Regions from separate parts of the Mesorhizobium sp. M1396 genome, predicted to be linked through region 4. Evidence: predicted binding sites of a transcription regulator. Region 4 holds the regulator's gene; each other region holds the start of a gene.
What was found. The regulator LexA, encoded in region 4, represses DNA repair genes until DNA is damaged. The targets are predictions, from matches to a motif close to TGTTCNNNNTGTGTTCNG.
Positions count from the first base shown of each region.

Region 1: a site for LexA is predicted at 1,589-1,606, ahead of NKH02_RS07980 (single-stranded DNA-binding protein). Genes of this name have one in related genera too.
Region 2: a site for LexA is predicted at 1,961-1,978, ahead of NKH02_RS09440 (DNA recombination protein RmuC). Genes of this name have one in related genera too.
Region 3: a site for LexA is predicted at 1,422-1,439, ahead of NKH02_RS30805 (PA0069 family radical SAM protein). Genes of this name have one in related genera too.

Region 1 is NZ_JAMYLA010000009.1:69,025-75,045, forward strand. Features, by position in the region: gene NKH02_RS07970 (MarC family protein) at 1-18, shown strand, start outside; gene NKH02_RS07975 (OsmC family protein) at 43-468, opposite strand; partial or broken gene NKH02_RS34535 (DUF2306 domain-containing protein) at 779-925, opposite strand; gene NKH02_RS07980 (single-stranded DNA-binding protein) at 969-1,490, opposite strand; gene NKH02_RS07985 (ArsR/SmtB family transcription factor) at 1,714-2,028, shown strand; gene NKH02_RS07990 (SRPBCC family protein) at 2,025-2,534, shown strand; gene NKH02_RS07995 (ATP-dependent Clp protease proteolytic subunit) at 2,558-3,163, shown strand; gene NKH02_RS08000 (hypothetical protein) at 3,248-3,541, shown strand; gene uvrA (excinuclease ABC subunit UvrA) at 4,256-6,021, shown strand, end outside.
Region 2 is NZ_JAMYLA010000011.1:72,412-78,432, forward strand. Features, by position in the region: gene NKH02_RS09430 (cation diffusion facilitator family transporter) at 1-168, shown strand, start outside; gene NKH02_RS09435 (GFA family protein) at 231-635, shown strand; gene NKH02_RS09440 (DNA recombination protein RmuC) at 657-1,928, opposite strand; gene def (peptide deformylase) at 2,032-2,562, shown strand; gene fmt (methionyl-tRNA formyltransferase) at 2,883-3,836, shown strand; gene NKH02_RS09455 (GNAT family N-acetyltransferase) at 3,833-4,342, shown strand; gene truA (tRNA pseudouridine(38-40) synthase TruA) at 4,354-5,151, shown strand; gene NKH02_RS09465 (transporter) at 5,121-5,753, opposite strand; gene dapE (succinyl-diaminopimelate desuccinylase) at 5,759-6,021, opposite strand, start outside.
Region 3 is NZ_JAMYLA010000071.1:10,410-16,430, reverse strand. Features, by position in the region: gene moaB (molybdenum cofactor biosynthesis protein B) at 1-300, shown strand, start outside; partial or broken gene NKH02_RS34600 (GFA family protein) at 439-660, shown strand; gene NKH02_RS30810 (glycosyltransferase) at 846-1,364, opposite strand; gene NKH02_RS30805 (PA0069 family radical SAM protein) at 1,514-2,668, shown strand; gene rnhB (ribonuclease HII) at 2,819-3,514, shown strand; gene NKH02_RS30795 (F0F1 ATP synthase subunit B) at 3,769-4,260, opposite strand; gene NKH02_RS30790 (F0F1 ATP synthase subunit B) at 4,271-4,852, opposite strand; gene NKH02_RS30785 (F0F1 ATP synthase subunit C) at 4,931-5,155, opposite strand; gene NKH02_RS30780 (F0F1 ATP synthase subunit A) at 5,241-5,999, opposite strand.
Region 4 is NZ_JAMYLA010000044.1:38,016-44,036, forward strand. Features, by position in the region: gene NKH02_RS24990 (AMP-binding protein) at 173-1,798, shown strand; gene kynA (tryptophan 2,3-dioxygenase) at 1,795-2,631, shown strand; gene kynU (kynureninase) at 2,714-3,961, shown strand; gene lexA (transcriptional repressor LexA) at 4,407-5,159, shown strand; gene NKH02_RS25010 (ComEC/Rec2 family competence protein) at 5,153-6,021, opposite strand, start outside.

The sequences.
Region 1 (6,021 bases), on a different contig from region 4:
GCGCTGATGGCGGGGTGAACGGCAGTGCCTACTGCCTTCCGCCTAATTCACGGCCGCATCGATCACTTCGAAGTCGTGAGTGATCGCAGCGGTCTTGGCCAGCATCGCCGAAGCCGAGCAATATTTTTCGATCGAAAGGTCGATTGCCCGCTTGACCTTGTCGCTGGACAGCGCCCGGCCCTTGACCACGAAATGCATGTGGATGCGCGTGAACACTTTTGGCTCGGTTTCCGCCCGGTCGGCGTCGAGTTCGACCACGCAATCCTCGACCGCTTCGCGGCCCTTTTCTAGAATATGGACGACATCATAGGCCGAACAGCCGCCGGTCCCGATCAGCACCAGTTCCATCGGGCTCGGGCCCGGCGTCTTGCCTTCCGGTCCGGGCGCGGTTCCGAACACGACCTTGTGGCCACTGCCGGACTCACCGACGAAGGTGCGCTCCTCGACCCACTTTACGCGTGCTTTCACCTGACATTTCCTTCCAATTTTGCGGTCATCCGCCTCTAAAACCGAAGAGGATCACGGCCCGGCTCGCGCGACGCCAAAGACGACGTCGTGCACGACCCTGCCCGGCAACAGCGTGAAGATGCCGGCGCCGGCCAATGCAAAGACATACAGCGCGATCATCGCCTTGCGATCCTGGCGATGCAGTGATTGTGAGCATGCCACAGCGGCACGGTGACCAGCACCAGGATCGACAGGAAATGGATCGGACTGAGGGGCCGATGAGCCGGATCTGATGAATCCAGAAACTCGAGTCGGCGATGACCAGCATCAGCGCGGCCCACACATAGCCCGCGATGCGATGGCTCGGCGTTCCCTTCGGCAATGCCAACTGCGTTGGCCCTATCGCCAGTGCGGCGAAGGCCGCAAAGGCATGCCAGGGTATAGGAGAGGGTGCGGCAAGCAGCGGGTCCTGCGACATTGTCCCCTCTCCGGTGACTGCCCCTCAATACGATCGATTGTCCTCAGAACGGGATTTCGTCGTCCAGTTCGCGCGACGAACCGCCACCGCCGCCACTCTTGGCACCACCGCCGCCGCCGCGATTGAAGCCTTCGCTCGGGCTGGACTGGCCGAAATCGGAACCACGGCTGCTGCCACCGGCATTGCCTCCGATCTGGCCGCCCTCACCCTGTCCGCGTGCGTCGAGCATCTGCAGCTCGCCCCGGAATTTCTGCAGCACGACTTCCGTCGTGTACTTGTCGGCGCCGGTCTGGTCCTGCCATTTGCGCGTCTGCAGCTGGCCCTCGACATAGACCTTCATGCCCTTCTTCAGATACTGCTCCGCCACCTTGGCGATGCCCTCATTGAAGATGACGACGTTGTGCCACTCGGTTTTTTCCTTGCGCTCGCCGGAATTCTTGTCGCGCCAGCTTTCCGACGTCGCGATGCGGATGTTGACGACCGGCTCGCCCGAGTTCAGGCGGCGGATTTCAGGGTCCGCACCGAGATTACCGACCAGAATGACCTTGTTGACGCTACCCGCCATGATATTTCTCCGCTCATCCAAAACCAATTTTTGTCGCAGCACCTTACAGGCTGCGGGCGTCGGCCGCCTGCTAAGGCTGGCTTTTCCCACAAGGTTTTTGTTCCCTTTTCGTTCTTATCCGCACTGCCGCTTATTGTCAAGGAATGGCAGCATCGCCGGAGCCCACATATGGGTTTGAAAAGAACGCTTGCCAAATCGATAAGTATCCACTTATGCTTTTGTCATGATCGAAGCAGAGATTTTCCGGGCCCTGGCCGACCCGACGCGCCGCGCCGTCTTTGAGCGGCTCGCCGCTGGTGAAATGACGGTATCGGAATTGCGCACCGGCATGATGGTGTCGCAACCGGCGGTGTCACAGCATCTGGCGGTGCTGCGCGGCGCCGGCCTGGTGGTCGAGCGACGTGCCGGCCGCAATGCTTTTTACCGCGCCGATCCGCAGGGGCTCGCCCCCTTGCTCTCCTGGATCGAACGCTACCGGACCTTCTGGCCGGAACGCATCGAAAGATTGAAGGCGGTTTTGAAGGACATGGACCAATGACGAACGTTCGATCGATGAAAGCCGACCAAAACCATCGCGAGATCTCTCCCGATGCGATCGAGTTCGAGTACGACCTTGCCGAGCCGCCGGAAAAGGTGTGGCGGGCCCTGACCGTGCCGGAGCTGCTCGCCGCATGGATGATGCCGAACGACATCAGGCCGGAGACCGGCAATCGTTTTGCCTTCGTCGGGCCGGATGCAGCGATCGAATGCGAAATCCTCGACGCCGAGCCGGAGAAGCTGCTGCGCTATTCCTGGCGGGAGCAGCCAGGCGACGCCGCGCGGCAGGATCGCCTCGACGGCCCGTTGGACAGCATTGTCACCTTCACACTTGCCCGAACCGTTTCCGGCGGCACCCATCTGCGCATCGTCCATGACGGCTTCGCCCGCAAGGCAATGCCCGCTGTCGCCATGGCGTGCGCTAGCTGCCGGCTTTCGCTCGACGCCAACGGTACACGCAAGCCGATCGCCGCAAACACGCTTCGCCGCTTGCTGCGCGCAGCCTGAACAAGGACAATGGAGAGAAGATCATGAGCGGTGTTGCCAGTCTGGTGCCGATGGTAATCGAGCAATCGAGCCGCGGCGAACGCGCCTTCGACATTTTCTCGCGGCTGCTGCGCGAGCGCATCGTCTTCATCAATGGCGAGATCAACGACGACATCTCGGCGCTGGTCTGCGCGCAGTTGCTGTCGCTGGAATCGGACAATCCCGACAAGGAGATCTCGCTCTATATCAACTCGCCGGGCGGCGTGGTGACCAGCGGCTTCGCCATCTACGACACGATGCAATACATCAGCTGCCCGGTGTCGACCGTGTGCATGGGCTTTGCCGCCTCGATGGGTTCTTTCCTGCTGATGGCGGGCACACCGGGGCGTCGTATCTCGCTGCCGAACGCCACCATCCTGCTGCATCAGCCGCTGGGCGGGTTCCAGGGCCAAGCCTCCGACATCCAGCGCCATGCCGAGCGCATCGTCCAGACGAAACGGCACATGGCCGGGCTCTATGCGCAGCATTGCGGACGCACCTATGAGGAGGTCGAACGCACGCTGGACCGCGACCACTTCATGACCGCCCGCGAGGCCCAGACCTGGGGCATCGTCGACCACGTTTTCGACACGCGAAAAAAGGCGGCATAAAGCCAGGCCCGGCTTCCTGCCGGCTTTCGAAGATTTGATGATGCCGGTCTGGTCCCATCGGGGGCAGGCCACTATAGTCCTGGGATGATCGACACTCATCCACCCAGAACATTGCACCGTGTCATCGCCGTTGTAGCGCTCGTGTGCCTTTCGAGCGGCACGGCCTTCGCCGGCGACAGCTCGGCGCAGGCGCAAAAAGGCGCCCTGCCCGGCGTGGCCGGCGACTATCGCATCGCCAAGCCGGCTCCCGAACCCGACGATGCATATCCCGGCAACGGCAACGGCCAGTTCAAGATCGGCGATACGGATGTCAGGATTTCCGGCAGCATCACCGTCGATCTCGGAGCCGGCTCAATCGGGCAGCCCCGCCACCGATAGTGGTGCCGGCGTGCTGCGCTGGCATATCGCCAACAAGACATCCGCACATAAAACGGCCCCGCCGTGCTTTGCGCAAACGGACGGGGCCTTTTTGGATCTAAAATCCAACTTCTACCGGGGGCGTACTGCCGGCACTAGATTTCGGATGCAACGCGGCGTCAGCCGACGATCCGACTGCAGTCTCTGATTTTTACGGGGTATGGCAGGTCACGGTTTGTCGGGTGGCGCAAACGCTAAACCCTGGCACTTATGCCTGCCGCCGCTCCAGTAACGACTGGAACCCTGTGGGACGATCCGGTGGCGTCATAGCTCCGCTCCTTTTTGTCCATTGCGACGTTGTCGTCCGAAGCACAAATCGCTAATGCCTGCGGCGTCTCGCAGGCCGCCTCTGGGCGGCGAGACCATCGAAAGACGGCCGGCTTCGTTGACTGCCGAAGCTTGCCTCCAGGAGCCGGCGCCCGTCAAGCTTCAATAGCCGGTTACCGAAAAATGTGATCGTCGGGAGGTTACGTGCAAGTCAGTTTTTGCACAGCTTTGTCAGGAGCGTGTTCGGTCTTTGTTCTTTCTACTTGCCCGTTCACGCGAAAGACGCTTAAACGGCTTTTGTCGGGAATTGTGGCGTCTCTCGACGTGGCGGCAAAACTACCTACATAGGGGATGGCTGGGAAAACCCGCCATTCCAGGAAATTCCAGATTCTGAGGCGGCGACCGGCGATGGCCGACCATAAATATCTTTCCATTCGCGGGGCGCGCGAACACAATCTGAAGAATGTCGATCTCGACCTGCCGCGTGACAGCCTGATTGTCATGACCGGCCTGTCGGGTTCCGGCAAGTCGTCGCTTGCCTTCGACACCATCTATGCCGAAGGCCAGCGCCGCTATGTCGAAAGCCTTTCGGCCTACGCCCGGCAATTCCTCGAAATGATGCAGAAGCCTGACGTCGACCAGATCGACGGCCTGTCGCCTGCCATCTCGATCGAGCAGAAGACCACCTCGAAGAACCCGCGTTCGACGGTCGGCACCGTCACCGAGATCTACGACTATATGCGCCTGTTGTTCGCGCGCGTCGGCATCCCCTATTCGCCGGCCACCGGCCTGCCGATCGAGAGTCAGACGGTTTCGCAGATGGTCGACCGCGTGCTGGCGGTCGAGGAAGGCACGCGCCTGTTCATCCTGGCGCCGATGGTGCGCGGCCGCAAAGGCGAGTACCGCAAGGAACTGCTGGAACTGCAGAAGAAGGGCTTTCAACGCGTCAAGGTCGACGGCGTCTTCTACGAGATCGCCGACGTGCCGGCGCTGGACAAGAAGTACAAGCACGACCTCGACGTCGTCGTCGACCGCATCGTCGTGCGCGGCGATCTGGCGACGCGGCTCGCCGACTCCATCGAAACGGCGCTGAAGCTGGCCGATGGGTTGGCGGTAGCCGAATTCGCCGACAAGCCGCTCGACTCCAGCCAGACCGGCGAGGATTCGGTCAACAAGTCGAAGAACGAGACGCATGAGCGCATCCTGTTCTCGGAAAAATTTGCTTGCCCGGTCTCCGGCTTCACCATTCCGGAAATCGAACCGCGCCTGTTCTCGTTCAACAACCCGTTCGGTGCCTGCCCGACCTGCGACGGTCTCGGCAGCCAGCGTGCCATCGATGGCAATCTGATCGTGCCGGACGAAAACATCTCGCTGCGCGACGGCGCCGTCAGCCCGTGGGCTAAGTCGACCTCGCCCTATTATACACAGACGCTGGAGGCGCTGGGCAAGGCTTATGGCTTCAAGCTTGGCGACAAGTTCAGGGATCTGACCGAAGAGGCAAAGGAAGCCATCCTGCGCGGCACCGGCGAGCGCGAGATCACCTTCCAGTATGATGACGGCCTGCGCTCCTACAAGACCACGAAAACCTTCGAAGGCGTCATCCCCAATCTCGAGCGCCGCTGGAAGGAGACCGAATCCGCCTGGATGCGCGAGGAGATCGAGCGCTTCATGTCGGCCACGCCCTGCCCGGTCTGCAAGGGCTACCGCCTGAAGCCCGAGTCGCTTGCGGTGAAGATCGCCGGCAGGCACATCGGCGAAGTCACCGAACTTTCGATCCGCAAGGCCGACCAGTGGTTCACCGACCTGCCCGCGTCGCTCAACGACAAGCAGAACGAGATCGCGGTGCGCGTGCTCAAGGAGATCCGCGAGCGGCTGCGCTTCCTCAACGATGTCGGGCTCGACTATCTCACTTTGTCGCGCAATTCCGGCACGCTGTCGGGCGGCGAGAGCCAGCGCATCCGGCTGGCGTCGCAGATCGGCTCCGGCCTCACCGGCGTGCTCTATGTGCTGGACGAGCCGTCGATCGGTCTGCATCAGCGCGACAATGCGCGCCTGCTCGATACGCTCAAGCACCTGCGCGACATCGGCAACACGGTGATCGTCGTCGAGCATGACGAGGACGCCATCCTGCATGCAGACTATGTCGTCGACATGGGCCCGGCCGCCGGCATCCA
Region 2 (6,021 bases), on a different contig from region 4:
GATCATCTGACGGCGCCGGAGATCGAAGCTTGCGTCGAGCGCCTGGAGGCGCGGCTGAAAAAGGAGATGCCGGAGATCACGCGGCTATTCGTCAAGCCGCAGACCACCGGCACATGGGAAAAGCGGAGCAAGCTGATCGAGACCGCGTCCGATCCGGCGCTGGACTAGCGCCGCGCCATTGCCTCACGGTCTTGCCTTGCTAAGATCAAAGAGACTTTGGAGGAACGACGATGAAAATCGACGGCGGCTGCCATTGTGGCGCCATCACCTACGAGGCGGAGGTCGACCCGGAGAACACCGGAATCTGCCACTGCATCGATTGCCAGCAACTGACCGGAACGGCTTTTCGCGTGACCGTGGGCGCGCCGGAAGGCCAGTACCGGATCACCAAGGGTGCGCCAAAGGTCTATATCAAGACAGGATCGAGCGGCGCCAAGCGCGCGCAGGGCTTTTGCGGCGAGTGCGGCTCGCATCTCTACGCCACATCGGTTGGCGACGGGCCGAAGGTTTATGGCATCCGGGTCGGCACGGCGCGGCAACGTGAACAGTTGGTCCCGAGAAGGCAAAGCTGGCATCGCTCGGCGCTGCCCTGGCTGCCGGAATTCCCGGGTATGACGACCAAGGAAGAGCAGTAGGGGCGGATCCGGCGCCGTCGCTCAGTCGTCGCCTTCGACGACCCTCAGCCTGAGCTGTCCGGTTTTCGAATCGGCGACGCGGGTGCCCGCGTCGACCTTCGCAGCGGGAGCCCGTGACGCCGCGTCCGCGGCGGCATCACCATCGGGTTGCGCGCCGAATTCCAGCGCCTCGATCTTTTGGCCGCGCTTGGTGACCTTCGACGTCGAAACCAGGATGTCGTCGATGTCCTTGGCGGACTGGCCGAAATGGACCTGCAGCTTGCGCACACGCTCGTCGACACGCGCAACGTCCTCCATCAGCCGGATGACCTCGCCCTGGATCAGATGCGCCTGTTCGCGCATGCGGGCGTCCTTGAGGATCGCCTGAATGACCTGGATCGACAGCATCAGCAGCGACGGCGAGACGATGACGACACGGGCGCGATGCGCCTTGTGGACGATCGCCTCGAAATTCTCGTGGATCTCGGCGAACACCGATTCCGACGGCACGAACATGAAGGCGGTGTCCTGCGTCTCGCCCTGGATGAGGTATTTTTCCGATATATCGCGGACATGGATCTCGATGTCGCGGCGGAAGGCCTGCGAGGCGACCTTCTGCAAGTCGGGGCCGTCGGCGGCGCGGATGGCATTCCAGGCTTCCAGCGGAAACTTCGCGTCGATGGCAAGCGACGGCGCGCCGTTCGGCATCTTCACCAGGCAATCGGGCCGGCTGCCGTTCGACAGCGTCGCCTGGAATTCATAGGCGCCGTGCGGCAGGCCGTCGGCGACGATCGCCTCCATGCGCGACTGGCCGAAGGCGCCGCGCGTCTGCTTGTTGGAGAGGATCGCCTGCAACTGCACGACCTGGCCGGCGAGCGACTGGATATTGCCCTGCGCGACATCGATGATCGCCAGCCGCTCCTGCAATTTGGCCAGGCTTTCATGCGTCGATTTGGTCTGCTCGGTCATGGTCTGGCCGAGGCGGCCGGTCATGGCATCGAGACGCTGGCCGATCGACTGCGTCAATTCCGCCTGCCGTGCCCCGAACACTTCGGCGATGGCGCCCATGCGGCCCTGCATCTCGGCCTGCGATTGCAGAATGCCGGCCATCCTTGTTTCGGCATCGCGGGCATGGTCGGCGGCTTCGGCCGCGGCGACGGCGCGCGCCTTGGCCGATCGCCATAGCGCGATGACGAGCGCCACGAACAGGCTGAGGAACAGAAAGGCGCCGAAGGCCAGCGCATGGCCGAGCGTGATCGTGGTGGCGCCAAGCCGGGCGACAGGTTCTGAAAGGATGGTGGTCAGATCATTCATGTGGACAGCATAGATGATTCGCACGGCTGACACAGATCAAAACGTGAACGAGCCTCAAGCCCGGCGGTTGACGCTTTTCGCTGGAGGTCTTAGGTGGAACGCCATGCCGATCAAGCCGCTCATCATCCTTCCCGACCCCATCCTGCGCCAGGTTTCCAAGCCGGTGGAGCGCGTCGACGCACCTTTGCGCAAATTGGCCGACGATATGTTGGCGACCATGTATGACGCCCCCGGCATCGGGCTGGCCGCAATCCAGATCGGCGAGCCGCTGCGCATGCTGGTGATCGATCTCGCCAAGGAAGACGAAGAGCCGGCGCCGCACGTCTTCATCAACCCGGAAATCCTGGAGAGCGCCGATGCGCGGTCCGTCTACGAGGAAGGCTGCCTGTCGATCCCCGATTATTATGCCGAGGTCGAACGCCCGTCCGCCGTGCGAGTCAAATATCTCGATCGCGACGGCAAATTGCAGGAGTTGGAGGCAGAGGGCCTGATGGCGACCTGCCTGCAGCACGAGATCGACCACCTCAATGGTGTCTTGTTCATCGACCACATCTCGAAGCTGAAGCGCGACATGGTGGTGAAGAAATTCAAGAAGCTCGCCAGGGACAAGGCGCCGGGCAAGCTGGTGGGATAGGGCTGGAGTCCACTCCAGGCCTGATGTTGGCGGCACAGCACCAAATGGAGATGCCGATGGCCGACTTCCTGATCAGAGACATTCCCGAGCCTTTGAAACGCGAAATCGAACTGGCGGCACACAATTCGCTCGGCTTTCGTCGCTGAAAGCGCAATTGGCGATGAATACGCCGAGATCATGGACAAAATCGAAGCGGAAAGGAAAAGCGAACTTGGTCGCCCGCGACTTTGACGGCCTTGACCTGAAGATCATAAACCCGTTTGAAGCGGGTGCCTGAGCCGGCTCACGGCGCGAGCAGAAGACAGGATATCGAAAGAAAAATGCCCCTTCGCGTCATCTTCATGGGCACGCCCGAGTTTTCGGTGCCGACGCTGCACGCCATTGCCGAGGCCGGTCACGATGTCGCCGCCGTCTATACGCAACCGCCGCGCGCCGCCGGACGGCGCGGACTGGAACTGACGCCGTCGCCGGTGCAGCGCGAGGCGGAGCGGCTGGGCATCGAGACGCGCACGCCCACATCGCTCAAGAGCGAGGCCGAGCAGGCCGCCTTCCGTGCCTTGCACGCCGATGTCGCCGTGGTCGTCGCCTATGGCTTGCTGCTGCCGAAGGCGATTCTGGACGCAACCCGGCTTGGCTGCATCAACGGCCATGCCTCGCTTCTGCCGCGCTGGCGCGGCGCCGCGCCGATCCAGCGCGCCATCATGGCCGGTGACTTGGAAAGCGGCATGATGGTGATGCGCATGGAAGGGGGCCTGGACACTGGCCCGGTCGGAATGGTTGAAAAATGTACCATCGAACCCGATATGACTGCCGGCGATCTGCATGATCGGTTGATGAGTGTCGGCGCAGCCCTGATGGTGGAAGCGCTAGCGCGACTGGAAAGGAACACCCTGACATTTACCCCACAAGCTGTGGATGGGGTGACCTACGCCAAGAAAATCGATAAATCCGAGACGCGCGTGGACTGGACTCGCTCGGCGAGCGAGGTCCACAATCATATTCGTGGCCTGTCGCCCTTTCCCGGCGCCTGGTCGGAGATAGGAATTGGCGGCCGCCCGGAACGGCTGAAACTGCTTCGCTCGACGCTACCGCAAGGCCTGTCGCTTTCGGAAGATTTGGGCGAGTCGGGAGGAATTCTCGATGACCGACTGACTGTCGCCTGCGGGACAGGCGCGATCAGGCTGGTCGAAGTTCAACGGGCGGGCGGAAGGCCCGCCGCCGCGTCGGAATTCCTGCGCGGGGCCAAGATCGAAAAAGGAATGAAATTCTCATGAGCATGATGTCGATACGCGCGGCGACTCCGCGAGATCGCGAGGCCATTCGCCTCGTCGAGGAGCACGCTTTCGGCCAGCAGGCGGAGGCCGGGCTGGTCGACGCGCTGGTGACCGGCGGCGACGCCGTTGCCGAACTGGTGGCGGAAGAAGACGGCCAGGTGGTCGGCCATATCCTGTTTTCCCGGCTGTTCGTCCAGAGCGGCGGCAAGAACTTCGCGGCCGTGGCGCTGGCACCGCTGGCGGTGGAGCCCTCGTTCCATGGCAGCGGCATCGGCGGCGCGCTGATCCGCGAGGCACATATCCGTCTCCGGGATGGCGGCGAGACGCTGGCCGTGGTGCTGGGCGATCCGGCCTATTACAGCCGTTTCGGCTACAGCCATGCCCGCGCCGAAAAGTTCGAGAGCGAGTATCAGGGCGAGGCACTGCAGGCACTGGCCTGGGGCGATGCCCCGGAAGCCGGCAGGCTGGTCTACGCCTCGGCCTTCGGCTCGGCACTCGCCGCCTAGGCGAGTGCAAATTGCCGCGTTTTCGCCTCGACATCGAATATGACGGCAGCCTGTTTGCCGGCTGGCAGCACCAGGCGGATCAGCCTTCGGTGCAGCAGGCGATCGAGCAGGCAATCGAAAAATTCTGCGGCGAAACGGTCAGGCTGCGCGCCGCTGGCCGCACCGATGCCGGCGTGCATGCGACCGCCCAGGTCGCGCATGTAGACCTCGTCAAGGCGTGGCCCAACGACAAGGTGCGCGACGCCGTCAACGCCCATCTGCAGGCGGCCGGCGCGCGCGTCGTCGTGCTCAAGGCGACGGTCGTCGCCGACGGTTTCGACGCGCGCTTCTCGGCCACCGGCCGCCACTATCTCTACCGCATCCTCAACCGCCGCGCGCCGGCCGCGCTCGACAAGGGCAAGGTGTGGTGGGTGCCGAAGCGGCTCGACGCCGTCGCCATGCACGAAGCGGCAAAGGTCCTGCTCGGGCGACATGACTTCACCACCTTCCGCTCGACCCAGTGCCAGGCGAACAGCCCGATCAGGACGCTGGAGCGGCTCGATGTGAGCCGGCAAGATGACGTGATCGAGGTAAGGGCCTCGGCGCGCTCCTTCCTGCACAATCAGGTGCGCTCGATGGTCGGTTCCCTCAAGCGCGTCGGCGACGGCGGCTGGACCGCGGCCGACATGAAAGCGGCGCTCGAGGCGCGTGACCGCGCCGCCTGCGGCCAGGTGGCACCACCCGACGGGCTGTTTCTCATCGGCGTCGATTATCGGGGCGTCGATTATCCTGAGGTCGACTACCCGGAGACGAACCCGGAAAGGCTCTGAGCCCCGACATCGTCCGGCACGGTGATGCCGAGCAGCGTCTGCAGCCCGAACAGCACCAACAGCGAGGCGATGAACATGCCGACGAAAACGGCGGTGCCGGTCGCTGCGCCCCTGCCGATTGTGGCGTTGGTCATGCGCCAGGTCAGAACCATCGACAGGGCAAACAAAAGCAGCGACACAAGGCTCGAAACCTGGCTCGCGGACGAGAGGAAGAGTCTGATCAGCGCCGAGGGCAGCATCAGCCAGGCGGTGATGGCCGAAGCCCAGTTGCTGGCGACGACATAGTGGACGAAGCGGCCGCCAATCCCGGCGCGCGGCGCAACCAGGGCCAGAACGATCAGCGGCAGCACCCAGGAGCCGATGTCGACCGTCGCCAGACGCACCAGCATGCTGAAGCGCCCCACGAAAGCGTCGGGATCGCCGATCTCATTGGCGATGCCGACCCAGCCGACGATCAGCGCCGGTGCCGCAACGACAATGGCGAAAAACGAATTCCAGAAACCATCGGCCGACAGGTCGAGCAGGCGCAATCCGTCGGGCTTGCCGAGCATCAGCCGCCAGGCGCCCGTCAGCGAAGCTTGGGTTTCGTCCGCCGAAAGCATGTTGCTCAGTCCTGTCCGAACCAGTCTTCGATGAAGCGCTGATAGATTTGCGTCAGCGTTTCGAGATCGGCAATGGCGACGCGCTCGTCGACCATGTGCATGGTCTTGCCGACCAACCCGAACTCGACCACCGGGCAATAGTCCTTGATGAAACGCGCGTCGGACGTGCCGCCGGAAGTCGACAACGTCGGCTCCTTGCCGACCGTCGACTTGATCGAGCCGCAGAGCGTTTCGATCAGTTTGTCGTCGCGGGTCAGGAAGACATGGC
Region 3 (6,021 bases), on a different contig from region 4:
CGCGACGTGACGCCGGAAGCGCTGGAGCCGATCTTCGAAAAGCGCATGGACGGCTTTTCGGAAGTGTTCCACCGCATCTCCTACGACAAGATCGGCACCTCGACGATCCAGAGCCGGGCGACCGGGGGCGTCGTCAACGCCACTTTCGTCTTCGTGCTGCCGGGCTCACCCGGTGCCTGCAAGGATGCCTGGGACGGCATCCTGAAGGCGCAGCTCGACTACCGGCACATGCCGTGCAACTTCGTCGAGATCATGCCGCGCCTGGACGAGCATTTGCGACGCGGCAAATCGGCTCCGTAGAAGCCGAGGCGAAGCGTCGGCTCCACGCCGCGTTTGCCAGGCAGAACAGCACCGGTGCCCTTCGAAACACCATTCCAAACCGGACCTCGCAAAAGTACCTTGCCTGAAGGCGATCATCGCCATCACGACAAGGCGCATATGATGACCACGCATACCGGCGGATGCCATTGCGGCAACATACGCCTTGCATTTTCAACCGAGCTCGATGCGTCGCAAATCGAAGTTCGCGCCTGCCAATGCTCGTTCTGTGTCAGACATGGTTCGCGCGCCGTTGCCGATCCGGACGGCAGACTGATCATCTCGGTCAAGGACGAGGCGCGATTGCAAAAATACCAATTCGGGCTGAGGACGGGCGACTATTTGATCTGCCGGGAGTGCGGCGTCTATGTCGCCGCAATCGCCGGAGAGGACGATGCAATCGCCAGAGACTACACAAGGGCTATCGTCATCATCAACGCGCTGGACGACCGAGAGCCGTTCAAACAGGCGCCGGTCCTTGTCGACTTCGATGCCGAAAGCCGAGCGCAGCGCCAAGCTGCAAAAAATCACCTCGGGGGGCGACGTTCCTGTTTCGCCGGCGCCACCCAGATCTCGGCGTCGAGCCGCTTTGTCGCCAAGCCGCGGGCGATGGCCTCGGCGCTGACGGCACTCTTGGCCGCGGCCTGACGCTTGCTGATCAGCAATCCATCGGCCAAGGCGCGGTTTGGGGAAAAGACGCGAGCCAGGAACGGCGTACGGCTGCCCCGCGCCCGCGAAAACCGTGCCGCCGTGGTTTGCCTGGCCGTATGGTCGACGACCGCGTCGATCCAGCCCTCCATCAATCGTGCGCCCGGCTCCAGGAGCAGCAACCAATCCCCCTTGGCTTGCCGAATCCCCACCGCGATGCCGCCCGTCACGTACTGACAACCGGCATGCTCGGCCACACGGTGCGTCTGGTCGGTTGAGCCCGTGTCGCAGACGATGACGTCACGCACCATGCCCTCGACCGCGCCGCCAATCAGCGAGGCGAGCGTGCGGGTAAGGCCTTCCTCGTCATTGCACGTCTCGATGAGAACACTGAGCATCATTAGCCGAATAGCGGAAAGCGCGGCACGGCGCCAGTTATCCAGCGAAGCATAAAAAGTTCTTGCTTTGTTCTCATCGACAAAATAGGAATAATTTCATGAACAGAGCGATTCGACACAACACCGACAGTCCCTGGGAGCGGGCGAAGATGGAACAGATCGTGCGCGCCGACATTGCGGCTTTCGGAGCTGGACGGGCCGAGATGGCCAATGCGATGATCGAGCAGAGTGGCATGCGTGTCCGTCCGGACCGCAACCGCGGCAGGTCGGCGGGCATCAATCCGTCGGGCCGGTTCGAGCCGGTCAGCCGGCATGTGTTCGACGATGGCTGGAATTCGCTGGAGGAACTGCCGCCTTTCAAGACCGAAGTGCAGGTCGAAAAGCCACGCACCATCATCACCCGCAACGAATCGCCCGACATTTCCTTCGACCGTTCGATCAACCCGTATCGCGGTTGCGAGCACGGCTGTGTCTATTGCTTTGCCCGGCCGACGCACTCGTTCATGGGCCTGTCGCCGGGCCTCGATTTCGAATCGAAGCTGTTTGCCAAGCCGGATGCGGCGCGCTTGCTCGACAAGGAACTGTCGAAGGACGGCTACCAACCGCGCACCATCGCCATCGGCACCAACACCGACCCCTACCAGCCGATCGAGAAGCAATACCGGATCATGCGCGAGATCCTCGAAGTGCTGGAAGCGCGTGGTCATCCGGTCGGCATCGTCACCAAATCCGCTTTGGTGACGCGCGACATCGATATCCTGTCGCGCATGGCCGAACGGGGGCTGGCCAAGGTGGCGCTGTCGGTGACGACATTGGACCGGATGCTGGCCAGAACGATGGAGCCGCGGGCGTCGACGCCAACCAAGCGGCTGGAGGCGATCCGGCAGCTTTCGGATGCCGGCATTCCGGCTTCGGTCATGGTGGCGCCGATCATCCCCGGCCTGACCGACCCGGAGATGGAACGGATTCTCGATTCGGCACGTGCCGCCGGCGCGCGCGAGGCGGGTTATGTCCTACTGCGCCTGCCGCTGGAGGTCAGCCCAATCTTCAAGGACTGGCTGCTGCGCCACTATCCTGACCGCTACCGTCACGTGATGTCGTTGATCCGCTCGATGCGCGACGGCAAGGACTACGATTCGGAATGGGGCAAGCGCATGAAGGGCGCCGGTCCCTATGCCTGGCAGATCGGCCGGCGCTTCGAGATCACAGCCAAACGGCTCGGCCTCAATGTCGAACGGCGCACGCTGCGGACCGACCAGTTCGTTCCCGCGGGAAAGGACCAGGTACAGCTGACGCTGCTTTGAAGTGCAATCCGCTGCGGTGGTCGATCCGCCGCAGCACAGGAATCCCGTCCGGCCTGCCCCGGCTTGCAGACGGTGCCCTCCCGGTCCGGCGCCCCACCCGACCCGGAGGGACTTGCGGAGAATCGGAGCCGATGCGAACCTCGCCGCAACATGGCTCGCACGCGTTCTGATTCTCCGCCTCTCTTTGAGATCATCGAGAGGCCCGACTTCTCCTTCGAGACGAAGGCGATGGCCGAAGGTTTGTGGCCGGTTGCGGGCATGGACGAGGCCGGGCGCGGTCCCCTGGCCGGGCCGGTGGTCGCGGCGGCGGTGGTGCTCGATCCCGCCAACATTCCCGACGGCCTCGACGATTCCAAGCGTCTCAGCCATCTGCAGCGCGAGGCCCTGTTCCTGCGAATTCTCGGCTCCGCGCAGGCGGTCTCAATGGCCTCGATCAGCGCCGAGGGCATCGACGGCAGCAATATCCTCAAGGCAAGCCTGGAGGCGATGCGCCGCGCCCTGGTTGGCCTGTCGGTTCAGCCGAAGCTCGCGCTCGCCGACGGGCGCGACGTACCGCCGGGCCTGCCTTGCGCTGGGCGCGCGCTGATCAAGGGTGACCAGCGTTCGCAATCGATCGCCGCCGCTTCGATCGTCGCCAAGGTGATGCGTGACCGCATGATGTGCGGTTGCGGCAACCATCACGACCGCTATGGGTTCGAGGCTCATATGGGCTATGCCACGGTCCGCCATCGCACGGCGATCGAGGCGCATGGCCCGGTAGCGCGGCTGCACCGCGTGTCGTTTGCGCCGTTCAGATTGGGCGGGGTGGAAGTAATTGAGGAAGAGAGCCTCGCCGGCCTGGATTGAGCCGACGGCGATGGCAGCTGATCTCCCCCTCGAGGGGGAGATGTCGCCGAAGGCGACAGAGGGGGTCGGCTCGACTGGGCACGACGCCATTTTTCAGCATAGATGAGGTCAGCGCTTCACGCGCGGCGACCTGCCGGCCATCTCCCCCTCAAGGAGGGAGATTACGCGCTCGGCCGCCTCGCCAATCTGGTTATCCACAACAAAAAGCCGCCAGGTTTCCCGGGCGGCTTTCGATGATTGGCTGGACGGACCGTCTAGTTCAGCTTCGACTTCACGTCCGTGAGCGAAGCCTTGAACAGCTCGGCACCGGCCTTGGCGTCGATCTTGCCGGCAAGCAGCGTGCGTGCCGCCTCGACGGCGATATCGACGGCGCTGGCGCGGACTTCGCTTATGGCGTCACGCTCGGCCTGGCCGATCTTCTGTTCGGCAAGCGCGGTGCGCCTGACGACATAGTCCTCGGTCTTCTTGTGCGCCTCGGCTGCAAGCATGTCGGCTTCGCGCTTGGCGGCGGCGACGATGGCGGCGGCCTCCTGCTCGGCTTCCTTGCGCTTGCGCTGGTACTGGCCCAGCAGCTGCTGGGCCTCCTCGCGCAGCCGGCGCGCTTCGTCCAGCTCGTTGCTGATCCTGTCCGCGCGGGCGTCGAGCGCCTTGGCGATCAGGCCAGGTACCCTGATGTAGACTGCAACGCCAAGGAAGATAACCAGAGCTACCGTGGCCCAGAGCGTTGCTAGAGAGGTGTAGTCCATGATGCGCTCCTCACCTGGCCACGGATTTGACTGCGGCCGCGATCTCGGCCTTGCTGGCCTTGCCGCCGACCAGGGCCTCGACGATCGCCGAAGCGGTATCCTCGGCGATGCTGCCGACTTCCTTCATGGCATTGGCCTTGATGGAAGAAATGCGGGCCTCGGCCTCGCCAAGCTTCGCGTCGAGCGCGGCCTCGACCTTCTTGCGCGCGGTCTCGGCCTCGGCCTTGGCCGCATCGTTGGCCTGCTGGCCGATCGCGTTGGCCTTGGTCTTGGCTTCCGCCAGTTCCTGCTCGTAGGCAGCAACGGCGGCGTCGGCCTCGCCCTTCAACTTGGCTGCCTGGTCGAGATCCTGGCTGATGCGGTCGTTGCGGACATCGATGATGCCCCCGACGCGCGGCATCACCACCCGCTTCAGGAAGAGGTAAAACAGCCCGAAAGTGATCGCCAGCCACAGAAGCTGCGACGGAAACGTCGCAGGATCGAATGGCGGAAAGGTGCCGTGCGCTTCGGCAGGCACGCTGGTGCCGGAATGCGTCTCGCCTTCCGTTGCGGCAGGCGCGGACTCTTGCGCGAAGGCAGATGTCACGAACATGGACTATCCCCGAAATTCAGGCCCGCCGCTTGCGCGGCCGGCCTGTCCAATCTTCTCATGGCTTAGCCAAAGAGGGACTCAGCCGAACAGGGCCAGAAGCGCGATCAGAAGCGAGAAGATGCCCAGCGCTTCGGTCACGGCGAAGCCGAAAATCAGACGGCCGAACTGGCCATCGGCAGCCGACGGGTTGCGCAACGCGCCCGCGAGGTAGCTGCCGAAGATGTTGCCGAGGCCAATGCCTGCGCCACCCATGCCCAGGCAAGCGATGCCGGCGCCGATGTACTTTGCTGCTTCTGCGTCCATTTGTTCAACTCCTTTGGATCTAAAAATTCCGTTGCTCTATCATCCGGCGCCAATGTTGGAAAACTCTTGGGCCGGAAACTTTTGCTCAGTGCCCCGGGTGCAGGGCGTCGTTGAGATACATGCAGGTCAACACGGCAAAGACGTAGGCCTGCAGGAAGGCGACCAGCAGTTCCAGCGCCGTCAGCGCCACCGCCATTGCCAGCGGCAGGATCGAGCCGGCGACGCCAACCGCGCCGAGCGCGCTCAGGCTGACGACGAACCCGGAGAACACCTTCAGCGTGATATGGCCGGCGAGCATGTTGGCGAACAGACGAACCGAGAGGCTGACGGGACGCGACACGAACGAGATCACCTCGATCAGCACCACCAGCGGCAGCAGGAAGACGGGCACGCCATGCGGCACGAACAGCTTCAGGAACCCGAAACCATGCTTCATGAAGCCGTAGACGACCACGGTCGCGATCACCAGGATGGCCAGACCGAAAGTGACGATGATGTGGCTGGTGACAGTGAAGAAATACGGGAACAGGCCAAGTAGGTTGGCGACCAGCACGAACATGAACAGCGAAAACACAAGAGGGAAGAACTTCATGCCTTGCGTGCCGGCGGCATCGCGCAACATGTTGCCGACGAATTCGTAGGCCATCTCTGAGACCGACTGAAGCCGGCCAGGAACGAGGCTGCGGCTCGACGTCGTGAGAAACAGAAACGCGGCCGCGACAACAACGGTCGCGACCATGAACAATGCCGAATTGGTGAAAGACAGATCGTAGCCGCCGATGTCGATCGGAATCAGCTTGTTGATATGGAACTGGTGGATCGGATCGACCTTGTCAGCTGCCACGTTCAAACCCCGTCAATGCCGC
Region 4 (6,021 bases):
GGAGGTCTGCTGTGCTGCCCTGACCTGCCGGATGCTCATCCTTTTTCGGTGGCATCGTCGAGCAGGCACGATTGGTGGCGCGAAGCCTCCCGCGAAAGACAGGAACTTCAAATCCACCACACCGGCCAGGCGCCTCGCGCACCGGCCAGGCAGCAGACGGGATAGCGGCGACATGCTTGGGCCTTCAGCGCATATCGACACGTTCACGCGCGATCACTTGCCGCCGCCGGAGCAATGGCCGGACTTCCTGCTCGAAGGTTTCGACTATCCCGAACGCCTCAACGCCGGCGTCGAACTGACCGACAGGCTGGTCGAGAAGGGCCTCGGTGACCACACCGCGCTGATCGGCAATGGCCGCCGCCGCACCTACAAGGAACTGTCCGACTGGACGAACAGGCTGGCCCATGCGCTGGTCGAGAATTATGGCGTCAGGCCAGGCAACCGGGTGCTGATCCGTTCGGCCAACAACCCCGCCATGGTCGCCTGCTGGCTGGCCGCCACCAAGGTCGGCGCCGTGGTCGTCAACACCATGCCGATGCTGCGCGCCGGCGAGCTTGCCAAGATCGTCGACAAGGCGGAAATCACCATCGCCTTGTGTGACACCAGGCTGATGGACGAGATGACCGCCTGCGCCAAGGACAGCGCCTTCCTCAAACAGGTCATCGGCTTCGACGGCACCGCCAACCATGATGCCGAACTCGACCGCGCCGCTCTCGACAAGCCGGTTACCTTCACCGCCGTCGACACCGGCCGCGACGATGTCGCGCTGCTCGGCTTCACCTCGGGCACGACAGGCGTGCCGAAAGCGACGATGCATTTCCACCGCGACCTCCTGATCATCGCCGACGCCTATGCCCGCGAAATCCTCCAGGTGACGCCGGACGATATCTTTGTCGGTTCGCCGCCGCTCGCCTTCACCTTCGGCCTTGGCGGGCTCGCCATCTTCCCGCTGCGTTTCGGTGCGGCGGCGACGCTGCTGGAACAGGCGACTCCACCCAACATGATCCACATCATCGAGACCTACAAAGCGACGATCTCCTTCACCGCGCCGACCGCGTATCGCGCCATGCTGAAGGCCATGGATGAAGGGGCCGACTTGTCGTCGCTGCGCGTCGCCGTTTCGGCAGGCGAAACCTTGCCCGCGCCGGTTTTCGAGGAGTGGACGCAAAAGACCGGCAAGCCGATTCTCGACGGCATCGGCGCCACCGAAATGCTGCACATCTTCATCTCCAACCGCTTCATTGACATGAAGCCCGCGTCGACCGGCAAGCCGGTGGGAGGCTACGAGGCGCGCATCGTCGACGACGAGATGCGCGAGGTGCCGCGCGGCACAGCCGGCAGGCTGGCGGTGCGAGGCCCGACCGGCTGCCGCTACATGGCCGATGACAGGCAGAAAGAATACGTGCGCGACGGCTGGAACCTCACCGGGGACACCTTCACCCAAGACGAAGACGGCTTCTTCCATTTCGCCGCACGCTCCGACGACATGATCGTCAGCGCCGGCTACAACATTGCCGGGCCCGAAGTCGAGGCAGCACTCCTGTCGCATCCTGACGTCGCCGAATGCGCGGTGATCGGCGCGGACGATGCCGAACGCGGCCAGATCGTCGAGGCGCATGTCGTGCTGGTGCAGGGCGTGGCCCCTGACGCGTTGACCACCAAGCGCCTGCAGGATCACGTCAAGGCAACGATCGCGCCCTATAAATACCCGCGGTCGGTGAAATTCATCGCCGCTCTGCCCAAGACCCAGACCGGCAAGATCCAACGCTTCCGGCTGCGCACGGAGAAAATCAATTGAGCGAACCATACGATCCGGCGTCCGAAGGCGCACAGATGTCGTTCAACGAGCGCATGTCCTACAGCGACTATCTGCATCTGGAAAAGGTGCTGGAGGCGCAGACGCCGCTGTCGTCGGCGCATGACGAGATGCTGTTCATCATCCAGCACCAGACCTCGGAACTGTGGATGAAGCTCGCTTTGCACGAGATCGGTGCCGCGATCCGCTCGATCCGCGCCGATCGCCTCGAGCCGAGCTTCAAGATGCTGTCGCGCGTCGCCCGCATCTTCGAGCAGTTGAACAACGCCTGGGACGTGCTGCGGACGATGACGCCCAGCGAATACACCGAGTTCCGCGACGCGCTCGGCCAGTCCTCGGGTTTCCAGTCCTGGCAGTATCGCGCCATCGAGTTCATGGCCGGCAACCGCAACCTCGCCATGCTCGGGCCGCACAAGCACCGGCCAGACCTCAGCGGAAAGCTGGAGGCGATCCTGGCGGAGCCGTCGCTCTACGACGAAGCGCTGCTGCTCTTGGCGCGCAACGGATTCGATATCGGCGCTGATGCCAGGCGCACGGACTGGCGTGAGACGCGAACCGAGAATGAAGAGGTCCTGGTCGCCTGGCAGACCATCTACCGCGACCCGCAGCGCTACTGGATGTTCTACGAACTGGCCGAGAAGCTGGTCGACTTCGAGGACTATTTCCGCCGTTGGCGCTTCAATCATGTCACCACGGTCGAGCGCATCATCGGCCTGAAACGCGGCACCGGCGGCACGTCGGGTGCTTCGTACCTGAAGAAGATGCTCGAGGTCGTGCTGTTCCCGGAGCTGTGGACGGTCCGCACCCGGCTCTGACATCATCGAAATGAGAACAGGCACACCGAGGGGACGCGCTTGCAGCGGGAACCCTTCGCGAACAACCGAGGACTGAACGACCATGAGTGGAATTCCTGATCTCGCTGCGATCGAAGCGATGGATGCCACGGATCCGCTGCGTGCCATGCGCGATCGTTACATTTTGCCGGAGGGGGTGATCTATCTTGACGGCAATTCGCTTGGAGCAGCGTCTCATGCCGTTTTCGGCGAGCTGCAGCAGGCGGCGACCCAGGAATGGGCCCAGGATCTCATCCGGGCCTGGAATACAGCCGGATGGTTCGAGATGCCGATCGAACTCGGCGATCAGCTTGGACGCCTGATCGGAGCCGCGGCCGGCCAGACCGTCGTCTGCGACACGACGTCGACCAACATCTACAAGGTGCTGCATGCGGCGATGGAGATGCGGCCCGGCCGGTTGGCCATCGTCGCCGAGGGTGACAGTTTTCCCACCGACCTGTACATCGCCGAAGGCGTGGCCTCGACCCGGGATGGCGCCTTGCTGCGCCTCGCGGGCGTCGACGCGCCAACCATCGAAGAGCTGATCGACGAAAGCGTCGCGGTGGTGCTGGTCAACCACGTCAATTACAAATCCGGTGAACTGCGCGACATGACGGCGCTGACGCGCAAGGCTCATGCGGCCGGAGCGCTGATCGTCTGGGATCTCTGCCACACCGCGGGCGCTCTGCCGGTCGAGCTCGATCATGCAAATGCTGATTTCGCTGTCGGCTGCACCTACAAGTACCTCAACGGCGGTCCGGGCGCGCCAGCCTTCATCTATGCCGCCCAGCGCCACCACGGCGAGATCAGCCAGCCACTCAGCGGCTGGTGGGGGCATGCACGGCCCTTTGCCTTCGAACGGGGTTATGTTGCCGGCACCGGTATCCGCCGCTTTCTGTGCGGCACGCAGCCGGTCCTGTCGATGCGGGCGCTCAAAGGCGCGCTTGCCATCTGGAACGACGTCGACATGGCGGCATTGCGAAAGAAAAGTGTCGCGCTGACCGAACTGTTCATCCAGCTCGTCGAAGCGAAGTGCGGCGCCTATGGTCTCACGCTGGAGAGCACTCGCGACGCGACCAGGCGCGGCAGCCATGTGTCGTTCCTTCACGATCATGGCTATCAAATCATGCGGGCGCTGATCGAGCGCGGAGTGATCGGTGACTTCCGCGCGCCGTCAACCATCCGTTTCGGATTTACGCCGCTCTATGTCGGCTACAAGGACGTGTGGCTGGCGGTCGAGGTGCTGGAAGACATTCTGCGCACGAGTGCATGGAAGGACCAGCGTTTCGCCGTCAAGGAGGCCGTGACCTGACGCGGCCGTCCCGACGATCTGTTGTCGCGTCTTGCCCCCAGGTCGGATGACGGAGGACGAATTTTTCAACTCGCGAATGCGTTCGCCGCTGGTGGCCGGCGCAGGCTGCAATAGATTAACCAAGGTTGGCATTTTGGCTTCGTTTCGTTCACGGCAAACGAACGCCCGGAAAGCTGGAAATGCGCCCGTCGCGGATCCATGGGCAGCTCATGCCAGGCTTGAGCCAAGGGTGGGCCACAGCCCATTAACCATAACAATTTCAATGCCGGCAAGCGCATTGTGACGGCATACAGTCGTCGACGAGGCCCGCTGGCGAGCGCCAATAATTTCGACCCCCCTAATAAATTCATTAAACTTTAAACAGTTGCGGAACACAACTGGAACAGATAGTGTTTGTTCTGGGTTTGTTTTTCCGATTCTGGTTTCAGGTACCCTGGGGGCCGCCATGCTGACGCGCAAGCAACACGAACTGCTGATGTTCATCCATGAACGCCTGAAGGAAAGCGGCATTCCGCCATCCTTCGACGAGATGAAGGAGGCGCTCGACCTTGCCTCCAAATCCGGGATTCATCGTTTGATCACGGCACTGGAAGAGCGCGGCTTCATTCGCCGGCTGCCCAACCGGGCACGCGCGCTGGAAGTGCTGCGGCTGCCGGACTCGATCGCACCCGGCCTCAACGCGGCAAAGAAGTTCTCTCCAAGCGTCATCCAGGGCAGTCTTGGTCAGGCCAGTCTCGGCCAGGGCGGCCTTGGCCGGCAGATCAGGCCAGCGTCTTCGCGGATGTCTTCAGCAGGCAATGACGACGACGTGGTCGCCGCCGTGTCGATCCCCGTGATGGGGCGCATCGCCGCCGGTGTGCCGATCGATGCCATCCAGCACCAGACGCATTCGATCTCGGTGCCGCCAGACATGATCATGGGCGGCGAGCACTATGCGCTGGAGGTCAAGGGCGACTCGATGATCGAGGCCGGCATCTTCGACGGCGACACCGTCATCATCCGCAATGCCGATACGGCGAGCCCTGGCGAGATCATCGTGGCGCTGGTGGATGAAGAGGAAGCGACGCTGAAGCGGTTCCGCCGCAAGGGCGCCTCGATTGCTCTCGAAGCCGCCAATCCGGCCTATGAAACCCGTATTTTCGGGCCAGACAGGGTCAAGGTGCAGGGCAAGCTCGTTGGCCTGATCCGCCGCTACTGAGGCAGCTGCGGTTTAACGACTGGCTTCTCGGGTCTCTTGAAGGGCGGCAGGCCTCTCGCCTCGCGCGAAAACTTGCGTTGCGCGTGCCAGGGTCGATATGGCCTGTCCACGGCGAAGCTGATTGTCGCCGGCGTGGTCGCCGATTGGCGATCGAAGAAGACGGCAGCACTGCCTTTGCGGGCCAGTTGCCGTTTGGTGATGACCAGAACCAGCGGGTTGTGACAGGCGTCATAGGCCGTCGCGTCATTGATGACGATCAGGTCGGCGAAACCACAGGCTTTCCAGGTGTCTTTTCGGTCCTCGATATAGGCAATGAACGCGCCAGACGGATGCCTGGCGAGACAAACGCCTGATGTGCAATAGAACGGCGCTCCGGGCGGCATTTCAGCCGCATCCGCGACGTCGAATTGACCGTCGCCTTCGTCGAACACCTCCGGCACGATGATGCTTTCGGATGTCAGCGCACGCTTCCAGTTGTCGACGGTGAATTCGTTCGGCCTGGCCCGGCTGACCGCGAGTTCGCCGCCGCCGATCGGCAACGCAACCAGCCGTGCGTCCTCCGAGATCAGCACGTCGGGTGCGCGCGTGTCCGAGACCGTCAGCAGGCCGGCAAGCGCGAAAGGAAGAGCTGCCAGCCGCAGCCATGTCGTCGCCATCGTCGCGATGACAAGGGCAATCGCCACCAGAAGAACAGACTGCTGCGAAATCAAGCCGATTGCGTCGACTGGCGAACGCTCGGAAATCCATCCGGACATTGCGATCATCGCCGTCAGGCCTTTGCCCATTACATAAAGAAAGGGGCCGTCGGCGCCGAATGGCATCGCCAGTGCGCTGAGGACTGCGAAAGGCATGACGACCAGTG